3 regions of the Virgibacillus kimchii genome follow, and region 2 is predicted to be linked to each of the others. Evidence: riboswitches for the same ligand, from Rfam matches in the RefSeq annotation. Region 2 holds a riboswitch; each other region holds the start of a gene.
What was found. Region 2 has a riboswitch for thiamine pyrophosphate ahead of thiT (energy-coupled thiamine transporter ThiT). Riboswitches for the same ligand answer to the same signal wherever they lie in the genome.

Region 1 (4,233 bases), 1.2 Mb from region 2:
TTCCGTATCAGGATCAAGGCCATTTACTGCAAATACTTCTTCCATATAGGTTGCCGCCGCCTGCTTAAATTCCATCACTCCGTTATCGGCATAGAAGCGATTTTCTGTTTTTGCTGCTTCCTCAGCCAGTTTTTGAATCACAATTTCATCCGCCATCGCATCTGGTTCACCAACCCCAAGATCGATTAGTAGCTTTCCGGGATGATCCTTCACCGCTTTTCTCTTTGCTCTTTTTATTTTTTCAAATTTATAGATCTCGTCTTTCTTGCCAAACTGCGCTCCACCTATTCTTTCAGAAAACTGATGTTGAATATAATCTACTTTTACCAAAACTGATTCCCCCAAATTTCAATTTCTTCTTCCTCTTGATTACTAGCCGTGCATTACCAGAAATATTACCCTTATGAAGTTCTGTCCTCTGATCCATTTATCTTGTTTTTATAATAATGGATGAGGGAAAAAATGTATTTAGATTTTTTGGAAGAATATTTGTATTTTTTTACAAAGATCGAGCGAGTCACCTCCTTTAAACAGAAGGAAAAAAATAAAAAAGTTGCCGGGGGAGGGTGTAATTTCCCTGGCAACCTTTCCTGCAGCTACAGTGTTTTCACCTTACTTCTGAAGGGTTTTTTCCTGTATATTGCTTAAATTGTCTGCTGAAATAATGCAGATCATTATAGCCAAGCGCTTTTGCCGCCTCCGTTACTGTCATTCCGGTAAAATAAAGTAAATGTTCTGCACGCTTTATACGGCAATAAACAATATAGGATTTTACTGTATGCCCAATCAATTCCTTGAATTTTTTGGAAAAGTACCTCGGGGAAAGATTGGCGCGTGCAGCTAAGCTTTCAATCGTATGTGGCTTTCCCGGATGCTGTTGAATAAAATTGGCTGTTTCGCGAATCGTTTCTGTTAAATTATTGCTTGTACCATCTATATTCTCTTCTTTTTCCTGTTCTTCTCTTAAGAGATGAATCATTAATTGCTTTAAAATTAACTTCCCTTCCGTTTTTGCCGCATATGTTTCTACTAAGAACAGCCGAACGTATTGGGTTAATAGAGATTCAAAACGAATCGTATTTTTAAGCATGCGATGGGAGGAGGGGATGAGTTGTACTTCCCCGGTTATATCAAAATGGATGTATGTTAACACGAGGGGGTCCTGGGGGTTGTGAGTTGCTTCCGTCTCATCACCCGGCTTAAACAGAAAACAATGTCCTTTTTCCACCTGGTATGTTTTTCCGTTCAGCTTTACTTCGCCTTCCCCATTCCAAACATAAAATAAGTCATAGTTGGGCATGGGCTGATCTCTTTTTCGCCACTTCCAGTTCGGTTCACAATGGATGGTGGCCAACGCAGGCTTTAACACAAAATTATCCGGATTGACATATAGCATCCGGTCCACTCCCTTCCTACACGGAAAACCTATGTTATTATTTTAAATTGGAATGAAACATGTGTAAATAACTTTTAGCTTTCAGAGGAACACCAAATAGCGATGTTTATACAAATTGCAATCTTCCCGGAACAGGATACCGTGGTTAATTCACCTGTTTTCCTTTACAAACAGGAGGATTCATGTTTATACTGAAGACAAATAACTGCATATCTGAATTTAGCACTGGGGGAGCTGCATTAGCGGCTGAGAAGATGGATATCTGACCCTTGGAACCCGAACTGGATAATACCAGCGTGGGGAAGTGCGGTCTGCTGTATGAATTTATTTTAAGCTGAAATTTTACAGACAAACTGCATTCCCTACGGAGTGCAGTTTTTTATTTTTACTTTATTTTCAGGAGGAGATTATGTATGGAAAACTATTGCGGAACAAGCAGAATTTCAGGGTGCCAGTTTAGCCTGCACCCCATGAGCGCAGACTTTGAAAATATTATTCTATCAGCTTTGGAGCAAACAAATACGTCGAAAGTCTGGAAGGAAACTGATGACGTAACCACTTGCATCCGGGGAAAGATGGTACATGTTTTCGACATTACACAAGCTATCTTTCTTCATGCTGCTTCAACCGGGGAGCACGTTGCCATGAACGGAACCTTTTCCATTGGATGTCCGGGGGATACCGATGCAGATGCCTACATGGACGAGACAGACACCCCTTTAAATGAAGACATGGTAAGTGCCATCAACCAGGAAGCAGGCTGTAAATTTTCCCTCTATCCGTTGGGAGAAAAAGATTATATGGATAAAATCTATGAACAGATTGATCTGTCAAAATCACGCGGCGTCAAAGTAAGCTCCTCTCATTATGCAACCAGGTTGGATGGGGATGTAAAAGATATTTTCCGGACTTTGCAGGAATCTTTTTATCTCGTACAGGATAAAGTGTCCCATGTCACCATGACATTCAGCATTTCAGCCAACAGTCCGTCCAATAAAGCTTAAGGAGATATGTGCAAATGACAAACCAATGGAAGCTAAAAGAAATTGTTCTCATGTCAGCTTTAGGTGTAATATTTGGGCTGATCTATTTAGGATTTTACCTGATAGGCCAAGGGTTCAGAAATGTGCTTGCCCCTTTTGGACTCGGTCAGTTCGGATATGAGATTATATTCGGTATTTGGTTCATCGTATCGATTATTGCTGCCTATATTATCCGAAAGCCCGGCGTCGCGTTTACTTCTGAATTAATTGCCGGGATTGTGCAAGTGCTGCTCGGAACGACTGCAGGACCTCAGCTGATCCTAGGTGCAGCTATACAGGGAGCAGGAGCGGAACTTGCTTTTGCACTGACGAAATGGAAAGATTATCGACTGCGGATCCTTGTGTTAGCTGGGATGGGTGCTGCCGTATTCAGCTTTGTCTGGAACCTGTATTCTTCCGGAAACATCGCGTTGGCACCTTGGTTACTTGTTTCCATGTTTATTGTCAGATTGATGAGCGGTGCATTGCTGGCCGGTGTACTTGGGAAGTGGATCAGTGACCAACTGGCAAAAACAGGGGTGCTCCGCGGATATGCTTTAGGAAAGGAGCGGCATAAACAACGTGAAAAAGGAGCCATTTAATCGCATCCTTGACGTGCAGGACTTCTCTTTCAGTTATGAAAACCCGGAAGACCCTTTATTAAAGAATATCCATTTTTCCTTGTATGAAAATGAAACAGTGCTTCTTATCGGTGCCAGCGGATCAGGGAAAAGCAGTCTCGCCCTATGTTTAAATGGGTTATATCCGGAAGCAGTGGAAGGAGTTTCTTCCGGTGACATTTATTATCGCGGTAAACATGTCCAGGAGTTTCCAAAAGGAGAATTGAATCAGCAAATCGGCATCGTGTTTCAGGATCCTGATAGCCAATTTTGCATGATTAAAGTGGAAGATGAACTGGCATTTACATTGGAAAACCGTAAAGTCCCTTCCATGGAAATGCCACAGCATATATCCCAAGCGTTGCAGGATGTCGGGATGGAAGGATTTGAAAAAAAGAAAATCCATGAGCTTTCAGGCGGACAAAAACAGAAAATTGCATTGGCATCCGTGCTTTTGCTGGAACCGGAACTCTTAATTCTTGATGAACCAACTGCCAATCTGGACCCTTTGTCCCGAGTCGAGTTCATTGACCTGTTACACTCGCTGCAGCAAAAAAAGGGTTTAACTCTCCTCATCATTGAACATGAGCCTGATGATTGGCTGGATATGACAGACAGGGTGCTTGCTGTAGGAAGCAGCGGAAAACTTATTGCTGAAGGACCTGCTCACACCGTGTTTACCAGGCAGGCAGCACTGTTAAAAAAGGAAGGGATGTTCCTTCCAAAGTGCTATATGTCCGACAACAAGAATTTTCGGGTCCGCCCTGCCCTCCCAACATCTGAAGAGATTTTATCCGTCAAAAACCTTACGTTTAAAAGGAAAAGAGACACCGTTCTTCAAAACGTCAATTTGGAAATAAACCGTGGTGAATTTGTATCCATTGCAGGGGAGAATGGTGCTGGGAAATCTACACTTCTGCAACAAATGGCAGGATTGCTTTCTTGTAAAAAAGGCAGGATTTTATTTTTTGACAAAGAATTGCAGCAATGGAACCAGAAAGATTTGAGAAAGAGAATAGGGTATGTTTTTCAGAATCCGGAACATCAGTTTATTACTGATACCGTCATCGACGAACTGACATATGGAATGAAACTGAACGGGTATGCGGAGGAAAAACAGGAAGAAGCTGCAACAAGGCTGATGGAACAATTTCACCTGATGCAACACCGTTTCAGCAATCCATTTTCTTTAAGC
Region 2 (4,233 bases):
TTTTTATCTTAATTGTAAATAACAAAAAAATCGACAGGATTTTTGTATTCCTGTCGATTTTCACTGCAGGTACAGAGTACTGGTTGCTTTTATAAAGACGTGAATGCTCTTTCATCAACCATTATTCCAGGAGTCTATAAAAACAATACAGCAAATAATGTGCAAAGGGCGAGACCCGCCATAACCGGAATAAAATTCCTGCGTACGAGCTCCATTACTGATATACCACAAAACCCGGCAATGGCAATTAATGAGGACCAGGCTACCAGTGTACCACCGCCGGTCCATATTGAACCCATTTGCCCAATTGCTGCAAGCGTACCGGCATCAATTGAAGCATTTGCTAATGAAGCAGACAGTGCTCCGGTTAAGGGCAGACCGGAAAATCCTGAGCCGTCCAATCCGGTTATAATCCCAATAAGCAACACACTGAATGCTGCCAAAAACGCACTTTGTGGTATATATTCCTGGGAAGCCTGCACAATATCAAAAAGGAAAGCCGGTGCGTTTTCTTCTATTCCTAAAATGCTTCCCGAAAAATCCGGACTTCCCAGGAAGAAAAAACCGGCAATCGGAATAACAGGTCCCATCGCTTTGAAAGCAAAAGTAAAGCCATCGGTAATATGGGTACTGATATACTCCAATGCATGCTTTTTCCCAAAAGCAATGGTTGAAAGTAATAGCAGTATTACAGCAACACCGCCGACAAAGGCAGCTCCATCTCCCCCTTCCAATCCGCTCATTCTTCCGCTCAGCAGCTTTTCATATACCATATAAATTACAACACCCAACAGTGTTATTGGCACTAGAATGGCAAATATTCTGCTCCACCTATCCAGGTTTTCGGTTCCCTGTTTTTTATCCGACACTGAAGCAGATTGCATCTTCTGTACTTCCCATTCATTTCTCTCATCATCCCTGGACCTTATATTTTTCCTGTACAGTAAATAAGCAAGCATGATGGCAATCACACCGGATATGCTGGATAAGATCAATGCTTTATCAGCAACGATCGACGTTTCTATCCCTGCAGCTGTTGCAGATAAGCTCGGAGCAACCTGAACAATATAATCAGACGAAAGTGCCATGCCCTGACCTGCAATCGCAATAGCTACTGCAGCTGTCATAACCGGTAACCCGGCACGAACTGCTGCAGGTACAAGCAGCGCACAAATCAATGGAACCGCCGGTGTTGGCCAAAAGAACAAAGAAATTATATACGTGACAATTACTAGTATAAAAAAGGAGATATGTCCATTAGTCATAAACTTCTGGATAGGCTGTATCATTTTTCTGTCCGCACCTAAATCCTTTAAAGAATTTAATAGTGCAAGCATAAAGGTAATGATCAGAAATATGTTAAACAGTTCCTGGGCAGCAACCAAATTTGCCTGAAATATTGCTGTAAATCCGTCAACTAAATTCCCGTGATAAGCCAAGGCAACAACAAATGTCCCAAACAAAGTAGGCATCACTACGCCTTTACGGAAAATCATGGTGGCAATAATGCCCAATGTAACTAAACCATATAGCCAATGAGAAAATGATAGCTCCACCATTCTCCCCTCTCCTCCCTTCCATGGTCATATAGCCTATGCCGAAACTATATGTTTAGTTCATATTCATACGGGAATGAAGAAAGTGAATACTTGAAAGGGAGGTATTTAAAATGAAACCATTTATCAAGGAATATACAAATGACGAACAACTGGCAACAGATGTAAACCTCTTAAAAGATCGAGGCGTGGACAAAGACAATGTCTATGTACTTTCCCATGATGATGACCGAACCGAGCGCATTGCAGACAACGCAGATGCAAATACAATCGGCATGAAAGAAATGGATTTTGGGGATGCAGTCGGAAACCTCTTTAACAGTAAAGGAGACGAACTGCGCACAAAACTTAAAGAGATGGGATTAAGCGACGCAGAAGCAGAACAATACGAAGAAGAAATGGACGAGGGCAAAGTACTACTGATTGTGACAAATGAAGATGTTGATTATTTATTATAAAGTAAGATCATTGAACCCGGCTGTTATGGCCGGGTTCACCTTTTACACCGGGTTAATACCTCTGCTCCTGAGATTCTCCTTTTCCAATAAAAAAGGTAACCTCTGTATGCTCAAGGTTACCCTTTGTGAGCGGGCTGACTGATTTACGCTGCATTAATTAATGTTCTTGGCTGTTTATGGAACAGGAAGAACACAAGCACTGTACATAAAACAAATGATGGCAGCATGTAGGATGCATTATAAATTAATGAATAAAGCCACGCCGGCTGACCTTCCACCGCGGAGCCAAAGAAGACGATCCCTGCGATATAATGTGCAAGGAAGCGTAATACACTGCCCAATAAAACACCAAATGTAATATAAGTTAAATATATTTTTGTTTCGCCGTTTTTAACAGCCTGCTGAACTATTCTTGCAAAAACGCCGGCAAATCCTAATACAGTAAATGCAACGGCATAATCAAGAATACCCTGCACAGGATGCAAAATATAAGCTGTTCCGGTGGCAACCTGCAATACTCCAAGTAAAAATCCGGACAGTAAGCCACCCTTTAGCCCCCAACGAAACGCCACAATAAAGATTGGTATCATGGCAAACGAGACCGAACCACCCTGGGCCCAAATTTTAAAAGATAAAAATGGTAAAATGTCCAAAAGTAATGCCAATGCTGTAAAAATAGCCACTTCAATTAAAAATAAAACTCTTCTGGATTGCAAATTAACACTCCTTCCCCCTATTTTGGAACGCAAAAAAAGCAATGCCAAGGGGAAGACTTCCTGATGGGAAACCCGCTCACATTGCTTTATTCCATCAAAAAAGCCACCATCCCTGCGCTAGTATTAACTAACAGGTTCTAAGGGTAAGAACACATACCTTGTTCACTCTCAGCCAAAAGGCTCCCCCTGCAGGCTTTCAATCTATGCTTTTTTCACTTTATACCATTGTATACCAGACAATAGTAAACTTCAATGTTTCATGTGCGTAAGATCTAACTGACTTTAAGCTTTCGTATTTTCACCTGCCAAAGTTATAAATTCCTTGACATCTGCTACACATAATTCAAGCGCTGATTCCGGGAGTTTGACACCTAAATTAAATAAAAAGTGATCATAAGCCAGTGCAGGCTTATATTTTTTTGTCAAATTCCGCTTTAAATAATTGCGTACTATTTCGTACTATTGTATAATATAAAGTATAAACACAGTACGGAGGAGATGTGTGTGCGCATTAAAAAAAGTGTTTCCAAAGGGTCAACGTCCTATTCTGTTATTAAAGATGTTTATCGGAACGGAAAGAAAACCTCAAAAGTCGTTGAGGCTTTAGGAAACGATGAGGAAATTTTAGAAAAGCATCCCGGTGTAGATCCCTATACCTGGGCAAAAGAATATGCCAAAAAATTAACACAGGAAGAAAAAGAGAGTAACTATAAAATCATTGCCAGATACAGTCCAGCCAAGCAGATAGAATTGAATAAACAAACGTTGTTTAATTCCGGTTATCTTTTTTTACAATCCCTTTATCATAAACTAAAATTAGATCAAATCTGTCAGAAAATCTCTCAGAAATATGAATTTGAATATGATCTTAATGAAATTCTTTCACGTCTTCTGTATTTGCGCATTCTACATCCCACTTCTAAAAAGGGGACGTTTGAACATTCGAAGGACTTACTTGAGCCCCCACATTTTAAGGAGCATCAAATGTACCGGGCACTTGAAGTACTTGCGGAACAATCTGATTTCATTGAAGAAATGGTCTATAAAAACAGCCTCCAGGTGGTTGATCGAAACACGCAGGTTTTATATTATGACTGCACCAATTTTTTCTTTGAAATCGAGGAAGAAGACGGTATGAAACAATATGGGGTTTCTAAAGAAAATCGGCCCAGCCCAATTGTTCAAATGGGACTATTCATGGATGGATCAGGACTGCCACTTGCCTTTAGTATGACACCTGGAAACAGAAATGAACAAACCACCTTGAAACCGTTGGAACGCCGTATTCTAAAAGACTTTAACCTTTCGAAATTTGTGGTATGTACAGATGCCGGACTATCTTCGAATAAGAATCGGATATATAACACGAAAGGACAACGCGCATTTGTCACCACACAGTCAATCAAAAAACTGAAGAAGTTTTTGAAGGAGTGGGCGCTGGATTCTAAGGGGTGGCGAATACCGGGAAGCAATAAAAAAGTAAATTTAGAAGATGTCCGCAAG
Region 3 (4,233 bases), 860 kb from region 2:
AATTGGCCAGAACCTGGCTATACAGTAAACGGGAGGGCAATTTACACCCTCCCGCTTTTCTATATTATCCGTTCTTCACTTCTTCCATGCTTGCCCCGTGGTTAATATGATACGTTTGTCCATTTAAAACAAGCGCAGGGACTGATTTAACCCCAGCGTTCTCTGCTTCGTTGATTTTTGATGCATCATCGTTAAAGTCGATGACTTCTACATCTACCTTTGATTTGTCAAAGTAGTCCAAAACCATTTTTTCTGCGTCTGCACAAACCGGGCAGCCGGCATGATAAAATACTGCTTTTTCCATACATAATACCTCCTTGGTTTGACTTACTACATCCAAGCATAGGTCAAATCCGAGGTACCATCAATAAGGCTTTCCCTATCATACCCATAGGAATAAGCTATCAATCACAGGAATTTATCGGTAAACTTTTGTTAATGCAAGTAAAACTGATGGGACTCCTTAATAGCCTACCTCCACTACAGCATTGACGATATACATCAAATCATTTTTATCATGCTGATCCTCAAGAATAATCCCGCTGGTGGCAGTCATTCCCCCTTTTACTGTTTCTACGGTCACGGTGCCATAAGGAATAAGCTGTTTTATTTTCTTTTCATCCAGATTTCCCAAATCCTGCGGAATGCCAAGTTTCACATTCACTTTCATTTTATTAATATCTTCATCAGGAAGCATTTTTCTTATTCCCGGCATGGAATTATAATGAATCGCATCCATCACCGCCCGCTTTGCCGCTTCATTGACATCCTGGCCGTGCAAATCTACCCCCGTGCCTGTTTCAATAAATAGAATTTCCTTCATATCATCTGCTCCTTTCCCATTGTCTTTTTATATCATCTGAATGCACTACATCTGCAAATGTCCCGTCAAGCAGAGCAAGTGCATAATCATGGTGTCGTTGATGGTCAGAAACGGCACAATCAGCGGGAACAATAACGTGAAAATCCCGCATATACCCGTCCCGGGCAGTGCTATCTAGGCAAACATTTGTATAAGCACCGGAAATGACCAGTTCAGTAACGCCACTACGGCGTAGAATCAATTCAAGGTCAGTGTACAAAAAAGCACTGTAACGATGCTTTATGACAATCTTTTCACCATGTTCCGGTATGAAAGGTTGAAAAAATTCTGCGCCCCAGCTCCCAGGTTCACAATAGGAAAGGCCGCTTTTCGAACCTGCTCTGCCATACCTTTCTTTTTGTGTCGGAGATGCTGTCCATTCACTATGTTCAGAAATGGCATGGATCACCGGGATGCTATTATTTCGGGCAGCATCCAGTAAATTTTTCGTCCTTAATAAAGTTTCCCGAAAAACGTGGACATTTTTCCCCCGTTTGGCTGCAGTACCGTCCGGATGGCAAAAATCATTTTGCAAGTCTACAAGTAGCAGTACTGATTTTCCATTTGAAGTGCTCATTTGCAACAGACCCCTTTTCACCATTCGCTAGTATATTTGCTCCACCCGTTTATACTTATCCACTTTCTCCTTATCGAGAAAGTACAGCTCATCTAGCAGTGCCGGGATAAATGAACCGGGACCATTTGCTTTTTCCATTGCCAATTCGGCGGCGATGCCATAAGCCGCAGCTACTTCAATTCCTGCTTCATATGGATCATTTCCTACACTAACATACGGCCCGACAAGAGATGTAAGCAGGCAACCGCTGGCAGTGATGTTTTGCAGCATGGCATGTCCGTTTCTGCACAGGGTCGTGCGCTTGCCATCAGTGATGACATCTGTTTTTCCGGTCGCGATAACGACAGTGTTATACTTATTGGCAACGCCTTTGGCCACCTCCGGATCTACTTCCTCAATCGTAGAATCCGGTCCTTTCATTACTGACAAAGTATCCCCGAGTACAGCAATTTCCCCCGCATTAGCACGGATGGCAGCAAATTTCACTTTATCCAGCAATTCATAGATCACTTCTGTACGAAATTTGGTCCCTCCAACTGCAATGGGGTCCAGGATTACCGGCACACCTTTTTCGTTTGCTGTTTTTCCGGCAATCAACATCGCTTCTGCCCGATCTTCGGTAAGGGTACCCAGGTTTAACACAACTGCTGCTGCATGCTGTGCATTTTCTACAGCTTCTTTAGGCGTATTGGACATGGCCGGAGACGCACCGACGGCGATGAGTCCATTGGCAGCCATATTTGTGGCCACTTCATTGGTAATATTATAAATGAACGGGTTCTCTTTCCTGATTTCTGCAAGATAGTCCATACTGAACGCTCCTTATTCATAGATTTTGAGAAAAAAATAGGGAAGATTACTAAAAAAACCACTCCGGAAATGGAGTGGTTTGATATACAAAATCCGTATATTCGCCAGCTCCACTTCCCTACGCTGGTACAAACCAGATCAGGTTCAAAGGGATTAAGAAAAATCTTATCTCAGCCTGCCGGCACCCCTAGTGGAATTTCATATGTACATTCATTATACCGATAACTTTCTCCTGGGACAAGAGGACAGGTACCTCGAACCGGTTTGCTATTTTAACAGGAAGCGGCTATAATTGTTATCGAAAATTAAATTAATTTGTAATTCTGCTGGGGGAGCACGTGGATGCTGAGAGAGTAAATCGACCCTTGGAACCTGATCTAGGTAAGGCTAGCGTAGGGAAGCGGATTGGCAATGTTCTATTTATGAGTATACCCATTGCTGAACCCATTTCTATGACTGGAAATGGGTTTTTATTTTCCTGTTTCCCCTTGCATGAAAAGAGGTGAGAGCATTCTGCAACTAAAAGGTCCAGCTACTTATTAAGCAAATTTAATAATCGGAGAGGAGAAGAGGAAATGGAAAAATTATTTACAGAACGTCTATGGGAAAAGGTGGAACCTATTTGGAACTCATACATCACCCACCCTTTTGTAAAAGGACTTGGGGAAGGATGGTTGGATCAGAATAAATTCATGCATTGGCTAAAACAGGACTATGTATATTTAATAGAGTATTCCAGACTTTTTGCACTGGGGAGCGCCAAAGCGCAGGATTTAAAAACGATGACCACTTTTGCCAAACTGCTGGACGGCACACTCCATATGGAAATGGATTTGCACCGGCAATATGCCGCCCAATTCGGCATATCCCAAGAAGACTTGGAAAAAACAGAAGCTGCCGCCACAACTACAGCTTATACAAGCTATATGCTGAATGTCTCCCAGCGCGGTGGAGTGGAAAATGTCGTGGCCGCTGTACTGGCTTGTGCCTGGAGTTATAATTTTATTGGCAAAAAGCTGGCAGCATGGCCAGGGGCAAAGGAGCACGAATTTTATGGCCGCTGGGTAAAAATGTATTCGTCGGATGATTTTACCGAACTGGCTGAAGACTGCAAAAATCTGCTTAATGAAATAGCAGCAGGAAAGCCTGAAAGAGATTTGGCTGAACTGGAAGAGATCGTCGTGAAAACAAGTAAATTGGAATATATGTTTTGGGATATGGCGGAGAATAAAGAAGATTGGCCGGTATAATTTCGCCCAAAAACAGCCCATCACCCATCTAATGATATATAATTTTTTATTAAAAGGCAAAAGCAGCCATCCGCAGAGCACTTGACTGCTCCACGGATGGCCTTATTCCCAGCCCTTATATGGCTTCTTCGGTATCCAACTCCGATGACCAGATTTCAATCAATTCATTTGAATAGTTTTCCAGGATACGATAAACCTTTCCTGAAATAAGCTCATTATTTTCCTGATGATAAAGCAGCAACAGAAAGCTATTCATATGTCTGACTACTTTATCGCCATCTCCCTGTTGTTCAAAAAGATCCACAGCTGTTAAATGGTTTTTCAGTGTGCGAGGAGCTGTTTCATCAGCAAATTCCTCTTCCTGTTCAAAACGTTCCACTAGCGATTGCATCCCGGCTGCAGTTACCCCTTCCGGCAAATAATCAATAACAACTTCAGCTTCGTTATAGTTATTTCCTTCTCCATCCGGGTCATAATCATTCTCAATATTTCCTGCCGGATCTACAGAGAACCATTTGATCGTCGTGGTTTCTTCAATTGTTAATGTTTCTCCGCCCATTCTTGTTCCGGCTACACTAATGACATCGGAGTCAAAAGTTGGTCGTGAACCATCCAGGGTATAATAAACAGTAGCTGGTTCGCTCATTTCAAAGTCTACCTCAACAGGATCATGGTACGTTCCTTCTTCCGGAGAAATCCAAGTTTCCGGATTTACATCATCGTTTGCATTTTCA

Region 1: it holds a riboswitch for thiamine pyrophosphate, as region 2 does, so the genes downstream of both, ACZ42C_RS16520 (YkoF family thiamine/hydroxymethylpyrimidine-binding protein) here and thiT (energy-coupled thiamine transporter ThiT) in region 2, are expected to answer to the same signal.
Region 3: it holds a riboswitch for thiamine pyrophosphate, as region 2 does, so the genes downstream of both, thiM (hydroxyethylthiazole kinase) here and thiT (energy-coupled thiamine transporter ThiT) in region 2, are expected to answer to the same signal.

The regions. Positions count from the first base shown of each region.
Region 1 covers NZ_AP043951.1:3,417,278-3,421,510, reverse strand. Annotated here, with positions in the region: gene ACZ42C_RS16530 (LL-diaminopimelate aminotransferase) at 1-330, opposite strand, end outside; gene ACZ42C_RS16525 (AraC family transcriptional regulator) at 608-1,396, opposite strand; TPP riboswitch at 1,614-1,716, shown strand; gene ACZ42C_RS16520 (YkoF family thiamine/hydroxymethylpyrimidine-binding protein) at 1,810-2,400, shown strand; gene ACZ42C_RS16515 (ECF transporter S component) at 2,415-3,020, shown strand; gene ACZ42C_RS16510 (ABC transporter ATP-binding protein) at 3,001-4,233, shown strand, end outside.
Region 2 covers NZ_AP043951.1:411,339-415,571, reverse strand. Annotated here, with positions in the region: gene ACZ42C_RS02140 (hypothetical protein) at 135-1,556, opposite strand; gene ACZ42C_RS02135 (YflT domain-containing protein) at 1,670-2,014, shown strand; gene thiT (energy-coupled thiamine transporter ThiT) at 2,158-2,730, opposite strand; TPP riboswitch at 2,823-2,927, opposite strand; gene ACZ42C_RS02125 (IS1634 family transposase) at 3,235-4,233, shown strand, end outside.
Region 3 covers NZ_AP043951.1:3,778,665-3,782,897, reverse strand. Annotated here, with positions in the region: gene ACZ42C_RS18435 (thioredoxin family protein) at 65-304, opposite strand; gene ACZ42C_RS18430 (Lin0512 family protein) at 464-823, opposite strand; gene ACZ42C_RS18425 (cysteine hydrolase family protein) at 825-1,439, opposite strand; gene thiM (hydroxyethylthiazole kinase) at 1,467-2,249, opposite strand; TPP riboswitch at 2,348-2,448, opposite strand; TPP riboswitch at 2,568-2,665, shown strand; gene tenA (thiaminase II) at 2,825-3,499, shown strand; gene ACZ42C_RS18410 (M14 family metallopeptidase) at 3,615-4,233, opposite strand, start outside.